Regions from separate parts of the Pseudomonas mercuritolerans genome, predicted to be linked through region 3. Evidence: predicted binding sites of a transcription regulator. Region 3 holds the regulator's gene; each other region holds the start of a gene.

Region 1 (3,111 bases), on a different contig from region 3:
TGACTTCGCCGATCATGTTCTGCAGGTAGACGATGAAGGTGTTGACCGAATGGCCGATGGCACCCAGTTCGTCTTCGGCGCGAATGGTGATGCGGCGAGTCAGGTCGGCGTCGCCGCTGGACAGCGAATCGATGTTGGCTTTCAGAGCCTTCATGCGCTGTACCAGTTTGCGAATCGCGTAAACCTGCAACAGCACCAGCAGGATCACCAGTGGAATCTGGATCAGGCTGAGACTGTTGAGCACATCGTCACGCTGGGCGGTGAGCATCTTGGTCGGCAGGGCAGTGGCGAGGAACCAAGGTGTGCCCTCGATAGGGCGCATGAAGAATGTGGCGTCTTCACCGTTGTTGTCGAACTCGACGCGCTGCGCTTTATCGCGGTTCTGCAGGCCGGTCTTGATCTGATTGACGAAGGTCGAGCTGGCCGCCAGTTCGCTGATGTTCTTCAACACGATCGGGCCGCTGATGCGCGAACTGTTGCTGATGATCTTGCCGTCAGCCTCGACGATGAGCATCTCGGCGTTGAGGTCTTTTTCCTTGCGTGCCACCAGGTCGTTGAAAAAGCCCAGGGTCACGTCGATGGTCGAGACGCCCCAGGCGCTGCCGTTCTTGTAGATCGCCATGGCGCAGTTGGTGCGCGGCTCGGCACTGGCGTCGTCCTTATAGGCAGCGGCCCACGCGCATTGGCCGCGCGGGGTGGCCATGCCGCCCTTGTGCCAGCTCTGGTCGTAGTAGTTGGGTGCGGCGTCGCTGTTCCAGAACGTATTGACCTTGAGCTGCCCCGAGGCATCGCGGTGCCAGAAGGTGCTGAACTTGTTGCGCCCGGCTTCGCGCTGGCCCGGCAACGGCCAGATACCGCCGCCAAAGACTTTCAGTTCGCCGTACTGATCCACCAGCCCGGGCAACACCACATCGATGGCGGCGCTGTCGAGCAGGGGGATGGTCTGGGTGATGCTGCGTTGCTGCGCCTGCACCTTGTTCAACTCGCCCTGAATCTGCACGGCGACTTCGGCGATGCGGTTGAGTACCACCTTCTCTTCGGTATCGCGCAGGGTCGGTGCGACCAACTGGCTGATGCCGACCACGGTCAGCACGGACAACAGCAGGATGAACAGAACCAGAAACAGCGTGTAGCGAGCCTGAATAGTGCGCAGTGCGGGCATGGAACTGATCCTTGAGCGGCGTTTTTTATTGGAAGGCAGGGTCAAAACAGGACGGGTATCACAGCGTATCGACGTGGCGCGCGGAAGCTTTAGGTACTTGCGTGCCGAAAGAACTCAGGGCGATGACCGGTTGGTATCGGGATTGGTACATCTCCAGTAATCGCCACAGTTGTTACATCCTGATGACGGCTCTGAAGCAATGTTTGCGGGCCTTCAGCTCAGTGTCATGAATGTACGAGATTTGTAAAAAAGCGCACAAAAGGGTTGGTTGGATCAGGCGAAGCGGCCGATACTCGCGCACATTCAAATCGTTGGACAAGGACATTTCATGCTCACTGCACAAGGAGTACTCGCATGACGATCGGCTATACCGGCGCCTGGGAAAGCAAGGCGGGCGTTCTGGTCCGTGATACCGGCGCGAAGAAGCAGGTTTCGCAGAGCGTCAAAGTGCAGCAGATGTTGACCCTGGTCGGTAACGATCCGAATGCACTGAATGTCGCGGAGATGGACAAACAGGGCTTGCGCAAGCAGATCAAGGGTTTCGACCCGGCCAACGTCTCCGTCAAGCAACTGGGCAACCTGAGCGAGTTTCTGCGCGGGCGCGGCCTGATTTCCGAGATCACCTCGATTACCTTGCTCAATGCCGGCGACAAGTTCGACCGGTTCGGCGTGCAGAAGGACCCGGAGGCTAAGTTCAACGCGCTGGAATATTTCGCCACGCAGCTCGATGCTATCCAGACCAACAGTCTCAATGGCAATTACTACGGCAAGAGCCTGATTCCCGAATTCAAGAAAGCCATTTACGTCCTGCAGAATCTCAAGACCTATGGTGAAGGCAACGCTGCCGTGCCATCCGACAAGGGCCTGACGGCCAAGGCATAAACCCGCGCGCAGTTGAGCGGGCTCATGTCGTTTACTGGCGCTCGTTCAAACCGGCGGCAAATCACCACTGCCGATTTGCCGTCGTATCTGATCATGCAGCGTCTGCATGTGCGGGCAATGCAATGCCAGTTTGCGCGGACGGTAACCGCGATGGAACAACGCCAGCCATCCCCCGCAATTGTCATGCGCCGGCGCCAGGCCGGTGAAAGCGAAACCGATGGCGTTCAGGCTGTGCAGGTCCCCGGCAAAGTGTCGCGACAGCTGCAGATGAATCGAAATCAGCCAATGCCTGGGTAATGCTCTGAGCTGGCTGAGCAGTTCCGGGTCGAGTTTCTCCAGCAGCATTTCATGGCGATTGCCATGTTGTTCGACCTGGACCGAGGCCCCGCGCCAGCGTGTAGCGCCGGCCCCGACACCGAATACGTCCGCCAGTCTGTGCATGAACGTACGGCAGCTGGGGGGCCACACCTGCGCTGGCAGTGGTCGCTGATAACCATCGATGGCGCGAACGCCCACCACGATCGACTCTGGCATCTTGCAGCCGAAAGGTGAGCGGACGTAATCCGGGAGCAGTCCGGTGTTATGAAAACCGAGGTTGAGGGCCATGCGTTGGGTGTAAGGGTGATGGGTCACCTGTTTGATCGAAACGCTGCGACAGCCCAACGCCTGCGCGTGAGTGAGCAGTTGCTCGCCCAGCCGCGTGGCAATGTTCTGCCCGCGTGTGTCGGGATGTACGGCGCTCAACGCCAACTCGGCGTCGTGCGCTTTTTCGCTCTGCCGATACAAGGTCGCATGACCCCGGATCCGCTCGCCCTCGACTGCCACCAGTGAATGCCAGCGTTTATCCGCATGGTTTTGGTTGATCAGACAGGGCAGATACACGTCGATCTTCAGGTAACGGTCGCCATAAACCTCGCGAAACAGTTCGCTGACAGCAACCGCGTCGCTGTCACGGTAATTGCGCAGGACCAAAGATTCCATCAGACACCTCCCTGTCATTCCGGTCATAGCAGCGCAGATCAATCACCCGCAGTCGTTTGCCTGCGCGAGGATGACGTGCGAGATCC
Region 2 (3,111 bases), on a different contig from region 3:
TCCGACGCCGTCCTGCACTGGATCCTCGCCGCCAGCTTCGCCGCCACGGCGCTGTGGACCCTGGTCCCGGACAAAATGGATGACGACGAAGCCAGCACGGCGCGCAAGTTCGGCCCGTTCCTGACCACGCTGATCGCGTTCTTCCTCGCGGAAATCGGCGACAAGACGCAGATCGCCACGGTGATGCTCGCCGCGCAATATCCGGAACTGTGGCTGGTGATTATCGGCACCACCGTGGGCATGCTGATTGCCAACGTGCCGGTGGTCCTGGCGGGTAACTTTGCCGCAGAGAAACTGCCACTGACCCTGATCCGCCGCCTCGCGGCTTCGGCGTTCATGATTCTGGCGATTGTTGCGGTTTATAAAGCGATGCAGAGCAGCGGCTGGGTTTGAAGCAGCTGCAAGCTTCTAGCTGCAAGCTGCAAGCTGCAAGCTGCAAGCTGCAAGCTGCAAGCTGCAAGTAAAAAGCTGCAAGCCACGCACATCTGCTTTAGCTTGCAGCTTGCAGCTTATCGCTTGCTGCTGTTGTAGAGCGGCATCACCTTCGGAATCGCTGCCTGCAACGCAGCAATGCGGCTGCTGGATGCCGGGTGGGTGCTCATGAATTCCGGTGGCGCGCCCTCGGAAGCCTTGCTCATCTTGTCCCACAGGGTGATCGCCGCGTTCGGGTTGTAACCGGCGCGGGCGGCCAGTTCCAGACCGATCAGGTCGGCTTCGTTTTCGTTGGCGCGGCTGTTGGGCAGGGTCATGCCGTAGTTGGCCACAGTGTCGGCCAGCGCCAGGCTGTCCTGCCCCAGACCGAACAGGGCACCAGCGCCCTGCTTGGCCATCTCCATACCGTACGCCTTGGACATCGCTTCACGACCGTGCTCGCGCAGGGCGTGGGCGATTTCATGGCCCATGACCGCAGCGATTTCATCGTCGGTGAGTTTCAGGCTGTCGATCAGTCCGGTGTAGAAAATGATCTTGCCGCCGGGACCGCAGTTGGCGTTGAGCTCATCGCTCTTGATCAGATTGACTTCCCATTGCCACTGCGCCGCGTCCGGGCGGAATGTTGGCGCCTGGGCGATCAAGCGGTTGGCGATGGTCTGCACGCGCTTGGCTTCAGGGCTGGTCTTGTCCAGCACACCTTTGCTCGACGCCTCGCCGACGGTCTTCTGATACGACTGCGCGTACATCTGATCGACCTCTTGCGAGGACAGCATGCTGAACATGTACTGCTTGCGCTCCACGCCCACGGCGCCGCCGCTGGTGGTGTTGACCGACTGACAACCGGCCAGCAACAGCGCTGCGCTCAAAGCACTTACCACTAATGTCTTGTTCATTCAAAAGCTCCCTGAAAACCTGAGGCGTATCCTAGGCGGCTAATTGTATTGGCGCCAGATACAACGGACGCATTGCGCGTACATTCACCTATGGCCGCAAGACCTCGTGGAAATTCCTCAAGCGCATTGAATCCGCCGCGCACCGATCCATCAGCGACATCGCGGGCCGATTCCGACCAACGTCTCTCATGGCCCTGCACACCCCGCCGATAAATCCCTCGCAGATTGTCCTCTTGCGTGCGGAGCTCCCATGAAGTTCAAGTCGATCCAGTTTTCCGTCGCCGCCCTGGCCGGCGCCATCGTTCTGAGCGTGGTCGCGGCGCTGGTGCTGTACGCGCTGTTCTCCGGCGCTCGCACGCAAGAAATGGTGCAACAGCGCACCCAGGCGCAGTTCGAGCAAGTCATCGAACAGCGCCTGACCTCGCTCGCGCAGACCCAGGTCAGCCAGATCCAGCGCGAACTCGAAGCGCCGCTGTTGATTGCCGGCGGTCTGGTACGCGTGAACGCCCTGCTCGGCGCGACCGGCGCCGACGGCCAGCCGCGCCTGAGCGTCAGCCGCGAACAACTGATCAGCCTGATTAAGGAAAACGTCGAAAAGAACCCGAAGATTCTCGGCACCTACATCGGCTGGGAAAAAAACGCACTGGACCACAATGACGCGGCCTACATCGGCAGCTCTGTAGTTGGTATCGATCCGGCCAACGGCCGCTTTTTGCCGTGGTGGTTCCGCAATACCGACGGCAGCCTGGGCGTGGACAAACTGGCCGATGTCGACGATCAGAAAACCCTGTCCACCGGCATACGCGCCAGCGAGTACTACCTGTGCTCGAAAGAGACGAAGAAAGCCTGCGTGATCGACCCGGCACCGTACAAGGTCGGTGACAAGATCGTCATGCTCGCCTCGTTCATCGAACCGATCATGATCAACGGCGCATTCCAGGGCATCGTCGGTGCCGACCTCTCGGTCAATTTCATTCAGGACATGCTGCTCGCCGCCAACCAGAAGCTTTACAGCGGCGCCGGTGAAATGGCGCTGGTCGGCGGCAACGGGCGGATCGTTGCGTACACCAAGGACTCGAGTAAATTCGGCGAGAAAGTCAGCGACATCCTCGACGCTGAACAAAGCAGCAACCTCGCCAACCTCAAGCGCGACGAAGTGACCTATTCGGTCAATCAGGCCAAGGGCCGCATCGAACTGTACCTGCCGTTCGGCATCGGCCAGACCGACGCACGCTGGACACTGATGCTGCAATTGCCGCTCAACGCGGTCATGGCCGATCTGCAAAACCTCCAGGCCGACCTTGATGCCCAACGCAAATCCGACACCTTCGGCATGGCCATGGTCGGTCTGGTCATCGCCGGCATCGGCCTGCTGGTGATCTGGCTGGTGGGTCACGGCATTGCGCGGCCACTCAAGCAAATGGTCGCCATGCTCGATGACATCGCTCAGGGCGAAGGCGATCTGACCCGGCGTCTGAGCAGCGACCGCAGCGATGAACTGGGCTCGATTGCCAAAGGCTTCAACACCTTCCTCGCCAAATTGCAGGCGATGATCACGCAAGTGGTGACCTCGGTGCAGAGCGTCAGCGATTCCTCGGAACACACCGCCGACATCGCCATCCGCACCAACATCGGTGTGCAGAAACAAATGGCCGAGATCGATCAGGTGGCGACCGCGGTGCAGGAAATGACCGCCACCGCCCAGGACGTGGCGCGCAATGCCACCCAGGCCGCACAAGCGGCAAGTCACGCCGATCAGGCCGCCAGCCAGGGCATGCAGATCGTG
Region 3 (3,111 bases):
AACCCAAAAAACCCGAATTCCGAAACTCTAGAATCCAAGGCTGGATAACAAATCGTCCACATCGTCCTGACCGGACACAACGTCTTCTCGTTTATCGGCATGAATCTGCGGACCTTCACCCTGCGAGAGATGTTTTTGTGGATCTTTTTCAGCAAGCATTGCGGCGCGGTCATGTTCGATGCCCGCAAAGCGGTCGACCTGACTGGCCATGAGCACGAGTTTGAGCAGATTGCTTTCGACTTCGGTGACCAGTTGGGTCACACGCTTGATCACTTGACCTGTGAGGTCCTGGTAATCCTGAGCCAGCAGGATGTCGTTGAGGTTGCTCGACACCGCACGGTTGTCCGTGCTGCTGCGTGACAGAAAACCGTCGACCCGGCGCGCCAGTTCGCGGAACTCTTCAGCCCCGACCTCGCGACGCATGAAGCGGCCCCAATCGGCGCTCAACGTCTGCGCTTCATCAGCGAGACTGTTGACCACCGGCGTGGCGCTTTCCACCAGATCCATGGTGCGGTTGGCCGCGGCTTCCGTCAGCTTGACCACATAGCCCAGGCGTTCGGTGGCGTCGGTGATTTGCGACACTTCCTCAGCCTGCGGCATGTGCGGATCGATCTGGAAATTGACGATCGCACTGTGCAGTTCACGTGTGAGCTTGCCCACTTCCTGATACAGGCCGCGGTCACGGGTCTGATTGAGCTCATGGATCAGTTGCACCGCGTCGCCGAACCTGCCTTTTTCAAGGCTCTCGACCAGTTCGACCGCGTGTTTTTTCAGGGTCGATTCGAAATCGCCCTGTGATGATTCGTTATGCTCCATAGCTCCCCCGCGCATTCATCAGCCGATGCGTTCGAAAATCTTCTCGATTTTGTCTTTCAACGCTTGAGCCGTGAAAGGTTTGACCACGTAACCGTTCACACCGGCCTGGGCGGCCTCGATGATCTGCTCGCGCTTGGCTTCAGCAGTCACCATCAACACCGGGAGGTGCTTGAGTTTTTCATCGGCGCGCACGTGACGCAGCAGGTCGATACCGGTCATGCCCGGCATGTTCCAGTCCGTTACCAGAAAGTCGATGCTGCCGCTGTTGAGCACCGGAATGGCAGTGGTGCCATCGTCGGCCTCGACGGTGTTGGTGAACCCAAGATCGCGCAGCAGGTTCTTGATGATCCGCCGCATCGTTGAGAAGTCATCAACGATGAGGATTTTCATGTCTTTGTTCAATTCGACCTCCAAGCAGTCTTAAACGCGCCCAGCACCTGGACGCGCCACTTCAATCAATCGGCGCAGCACTTAAAGTTTGTCTGGAGCACAACGGATCGAGACCGGCGCCGTTCATCACCGCACCAGCCTCGTTTCGCAGTGTCCCCACACTGCCTTCAGCGCGCTCGCCACTCCCCCAAACGCCCCCGCAGACGGGCCGCGCACTGGCTGTGTAACTGGCTGACCCGCGATTCACTGACGCCAAGGACTTCACCGATTTCCTTGAGGTTCAGCTCTTCGTCGTAGTACAGCGCCAACACCAGTCGCTCACGCTCCGGCAAATTGGCAATCGCGTCCGCCAGCGCCGCCTGGAAGCGTTCATCTTCCAGATCGCGTGACGGCTCCATATGAGCACTGGCGCCATCCTCGTGCAGCCCTTCGTGTTCGCCGTCCTGCAAGAGGTCGTCGAAACTGAACAGGCGACTGCCCAAGGTGTCATTCAGAATCCCGTAGTAATCGTCGAGACTCAATTGGAGTTCGGCCGCAACCTCGTGATCTTTAGCGTCACGGCCGGTTTTAGCTTCAATCGAGCGAATCGCGTCGCTGACCATCCTGGTATTACGGTGAACCGAGCGTGGTGCCCAATCCCCTTTGCGCACTTCATCGAGCATCGCGCCGCGGATTCGAATGCCCGCGTACGTTTCGAAACTGGCGCCTTTGCTGGCGTCGTATTTGGTCGAGACTTCGAGCAAACCGATCATCCCGGCCTGGATCAGGTCTTCGACCTGCACGCTGGCCGGCAGGCGCGCCAGCAAGTGATAGGCAATGCGCTTGACCAGTGGCGCGTAGCGCTCGATCAATTCGTATTGCGCGTCACGCGCCGACTTTTTGTAAAGATTCATGCCACTGGCGGTCATATCACAGGCCCTGCGGTTTGCTGCACGAGACGCTCGACGAAAAATTCCAGATGCCCGCGCGGGTTGGCGGGCAGCGGCCAGGTGTCGACCTTCTGGGCGATGGCCTTGAAGGCCAGCGCGCACTTGGAACGGGGAAAGGCTTCGTAGACGGCGCGCTGCTTCTGCACCGCCTTGCGCACGCTTTCGTCGTACGGCACGGCGCCGACGTATTGTAGGGCGACGTCGAGGAAGCGATCCGTGACCTTGGTCAACTTGGCGAACAAGTTGCGCCCTTCCTGCGGGCTCTGCGCCATGTTGGCCAGCACGCGGAAGCGGTTCATGCCGTAGTCGCGGTTGAGCAACTTGATCAGCGCGTAAGCGTCGGTGATCGAAGTCGGCTCGTCGCAGACCACCAGCAACACTTCCTGGGCGGCACGAACGAAACTGACTACCGAGTCACCAATACCCGCAGCGGTGTCGATCACCAGCACGTCGAGATTGTCGCCGATGTCGCTGAACGCCTGGATCAGGCCGGCGTGTTGCGCCGGGCTCAGGTGCACCATGCTCTGCGTGCCGGAGGCCGCCGGCACGATGCGAATCCCGCCCGGGCCCTGCAACAGCACGTCGCGCAGTTCGCAACGGCCTTCGATAACGTCGGCCAAAGTGCGCTTGGGTGTCAGCCCCAGCAGAACGTCGACGTTCGCCAGGCCCAGGTCGGCGTCCAGCAGCATGACCCGACGGCCAAGCTCTGCCAGCGCCAGCGACAAGTTCACTGACACGTTAGTCTTGCCGACGCCACCTTTGCCGCCGGTCACCGCGATCACCTGTACGGGATGCATGCTGCCCATGTTATTTCTTTACCTTGTCTTGCATAGACGGAGGCCACATTACTGGCTGCGCGTTCCTGATCGGAACAATGCGTGGCAGACCATCGATGTAGGTACAAAAACTGTTCATGATTACCTCAGCCAACCTGCTTGGTCGGGCTGTGATAGATGTCAGCGAACATGTCAGCCAT
Region 4 (3,111 bases), on a different contig from region 3:
GCGAGGTCGCGGATGTTGACCAGGTTGCGATCGACCTCGCGCGAGACTTGCGCCTGTTCTTCCGAAGCGCTGGCTATAACCAGGTTGCGTTCGTTGATCTGGTGAATCGATTGCGTGATCTGTTCCAGCGCCACACCGGCCGCGCGGGCCATTTCCAATGTGGACTGGGTGCGCTGGTTGCTTTGCTGCATCGACGAAACCGCTTCTCCGGTACCGTTCTGGATGCCGGCGACCATTTTTTCGATTTCCTGAGTCGATTGTGCGGTGCGATGGGCCAAGGCGCGCACTTCGTCAGCCACCACGGCAAAACCGCGGCCAGCCTCGCCGGCACGCGCCGCTTCAATCGCAGCGTTGAGCGCCAAGAGGTTGGTCTGCTCGGCGATGGCCCGAATCACGTCCAGCACCTTGCCGATGTCACGACCTTGCGCGGCGAGGCCTTCGATCATCTGCGCGGTGTTCTGCACGTCGTGAGTCATGGTCTGGATCGCGTCGACGGTTTTCACCACCTGATCGCGACCTTCGCGGGCGGCGTGGGTCGACTGATTGGAAGCTTCGGAAGTCGAAACGGCGTTGCGCGCCACTTCTTCCACCGCAGCGGTCATCTCGTTGACGGCAGTGGCGGCCTGCTCGATTTCGTTGTTCTGCTGCTGCAGGCCGCGCGACGCTTCTTCGGTGACAGCGCTGAGCTCTTCGGCAGCGGCGCCCAGTTGCGTGGCGGAGCCGGCGATCTGCTCGATGGTTTTGCGCAAGTTGGTCTGCATCGCGGCCAAGGCTTCGAGCAGGCGCGCCGGTTCATCCTTGCCGTCGTCTTCAATAGCTTTGCTGAGGTCGCCGTTGGCAATGGTTTGCGCAGCGAGCACGGCGCGGTTGAGCGGCGTGACGATGCTGCGGGTCAGCAACCAGGCGAGCAACACGGTGGCCAGCGCCGCAATCACGGCGACGATGATGATCCCGGTGATCGCGCTGTCATAGTTTTCACCGGCCTTGGTGGCCGCCGCTCTGGCCCCGGCGGTATTCATGCCGATCAGCTTGTTGAGCTGCTCGCCCATCTGATCGGTGCCTTCCTTGATGCGCGTGTTGATCAACGCACGCATCGCTTCCAGATCGCCCTGGCGCGACAGCTCAAGCATCCGGTTCTGGGCTTGCAGATAGTTATCGAGGGTGGTCGAAAACGTCTGGAAAACTGCGTGCTCTTCAGGACCTGCCGGCAACGCAGCGTAGCTGGCCTGAGCTTTGCGCACCTTGTCGACCAGCACCGCGATGCGGGTTTCTGCCTCTTGCAGGCTGACCGGTTCGCGATTGACCAGCACACGGAACGAGAGAATGCGCATGCGCAGGACGTTTTCCGTGACCACGCTGAGGTGAGTCACGCTTGGCAACTGGTTGGTGTCCATGTCGATCGACGCTTGACGAATGACCGTCATGCGGCTGACGGCGAACACGCCGAGGACAATCACCAGCAAGGCGATAAAGGCAAAACCGAGGAAAGCACGGGGCGCGATATTCAGGTTACGCAGGGACATGGTCGGACTCTCGAAAGAAAGAAACTACGAGCATCCATGCCGTGAGCACTGGCCCATAGCGGGCGACAGTCCGGCGTCACTGGGTTTTGGTTTTGTGTGCGCCTGACCGTTGTATCGGCCAGGCTTGAGGAAGGTTTCGGGTCCGCAGTAAATATTTTTCGGGACGTTACAACAATCAACCAAGGTCCGCTGCCTTGGGTAGGAGCTGTCGAGTGCAACGAGGCTGCGATCTTCTGACTTTTAATAGCAGGATCAAAAGATCGCAGCCTCGTTGCACTCGACAGCTCCTACAGAGGCCAGCGGTTCAGCGTTTGGCGGCGAGCTGCCAGATCCGGGCGATGTCGGTGGCGCGTTCACGCAGCAAGCGCGGGGCTTCGGCGCAGGCCTGTTCCAGAGTCATCGGCCCGCTGGTAACAGCAAACGCGGCGTCGATGCCGTGTTGATAGAGTTCCTGATAACCCTCGCCCAAGGTCCCGGCAATCACGATCACCGGCACAGCGTATTGTTTGGCAACTCGCGCGACACCGAACGGTGTTTTGCCGCGCAGGGTTTGCGCATCGAAGCGGCCTTCTCCGGTAATCACCAGATCCGCACCTTTGACCGCGTCAGCGAGCCCGACCAGTTCCGCCACTACCTCGACGCCCGCCTGAAACTGCGCGCCGAGAAAAGCTTTGGCGGCAAAGCCCAGACCACCCGCCGCGCCGCTGCCCGGTTCATCGCGCACGTCTTTGCCCAATGCTTGCGCGCAGAGTTTGGCAAAGTGCCCCAGCGCCTGATCGAGCTGCTCAACCTGCGCAGGCGATGCGCCCTTCTGCGGGCCGAAAATGGCCGAGGCACCATGGGGGCCGCAGAGCGGATTATTGACGTCGGCGGCAATGTCGAAACGCACCTCGGCCAGACGCGGATCAAGCCCAGCCACATCGAGTCGCGCCAGTTGCGCCAAGGCCAGGCCGCCCGGCACCAACGATTGATTCTGCGCATCCAGCAACTTCACGCCCAACGCCTGCATCGCCCCGGCACCGCCGTCATTGGTCGCGCTGCCGCCAATCGCCAGGATCACCCGTTGCGCGCCGGCATCCAGCGCTGCACGAATCAATTCACCGGTGCCAAACGTGCTGCTGATGCAGGCATCGCGCTGTCCCGGCGTGACCAGTTGCAGACCGCTGGCCTCGGCCATTTCGATGATCGCGGTGTGGTTGTGCGGTAGCCAACCCCAAGCAGCATCGACCGGCGCGCCCAGTGGACCGCGCACGCGGGTGCGGCGTAACTCACCTTCGCAGGCTGCAAGAATCGACTCGACCGTGCCTTCGCCGCCATCGGCCATCGGGCATTTGATCAGCGTCGCCTGCGGCCAGACCTGCGCCAGTCCGAGGGCGATGGCTTCGGCAACGCCTTGGGCACTCAGGCTGTCCTTGAACGAGTCGGGGGCGATGACGATCTTCATGGGAATTCTCCGGTTGCATTGGCGTTCATGCTGCCAGTCGGCCTGCGCCTTGACGCCGGTCGGCTGCACAAGTGGCGTCGGCGTTTATTGTTCATTTCCACAAAAGGCTGGCATTGGATGTTCCGGCCCCTTCACGAGCAGGCT

Evidence for each region. Region 3 encodes FliA, which starts transcription of late flagellar genes. Its sites were predicted from a motif close to CTAAAGTTTNNNNNNNNNNNGCCGNTAA; they were not measured.
Region 1: the regulator FliA is predicted to act here: its motif matches at 1,228-1,255, upstream of ND528_RS26220 (methyl-accepting chemotaxis protein).
Region 2: the regulator FliA is predicted to act here: its motif matches at 1,511-1,538, upstream of ND528_RS28725 (methyl-accepting chemotaxis protein).
Region 4: the regulator FliA is predicted to act here: its motif matches at 1,635-1,662, upstream of ND528_RS08660 (methyl-accepting chemotaxis protein).

The regions. Positions count from the first base shown of each region.
Region 1 is NZ_JAMSHA010000011.1:133,677-136,787, reverse strand. It holds gene ND528_RS26220 (methyl-accepting chemotaxis protein) at 1-1,162, opposite strand, end outside; gene ND528_RS26215 (hypothetical protein) at 1,517-2,044, shown strand; gene ND528_RS26210 (GNAT family N-acetyltransferase) at 2,090-3,025, opposite strand; gene ND528_RS26205 (phenylacetate--CoA ligase family protein) at 2,994-3,111, opposite strand, start outside.
Region 2 is NZ_JAMSHA010000008.1:281,691-284,801, forward strand. It holds gene ND528_RS22530 (TMEM165/GDT1 family protein) at 1-393, shown strand, start outside; gene ND528_RS22535 (M48 family metallopeptidase) at 510-1,325, opposite strand; gene ND528_RS28725 (methyl-accepting chemotaxis protein) at 1,576-3,111, shown strand, end outside.
Region 3 is NZ_JAMSHA010000001.1:942,950-946,060, forward strand. It holds gene ND528_RS04405 (protein phosphatase CheZ) at 28-816, opposite strand; gene ND528_RS04410 (chemotaxis response regulator CheY) at 835-1,206, opposite strand; gene fliA (RNA polymerase sigma factor FliA) at 1,374-2,114, opposite strand; gene fleN (flagellar synthesis regulator FleN) at 2,111-2,941, opposite strand; gene flhF (flagellar biosynthesis protein FlhF) at 3,058-3,111, opposite strand, start outside.
Region 4 is NZ_JAMSHA010000003.1:27,683-30,793, forward strand. It holds gene ND528_RS08660 (methyl-accepting chemotaxis protein) at 1-1,523, opposite strand, end outside; gene ND528_RS08665 (glycerate kinase) at 1,828-2,967, opposite strand.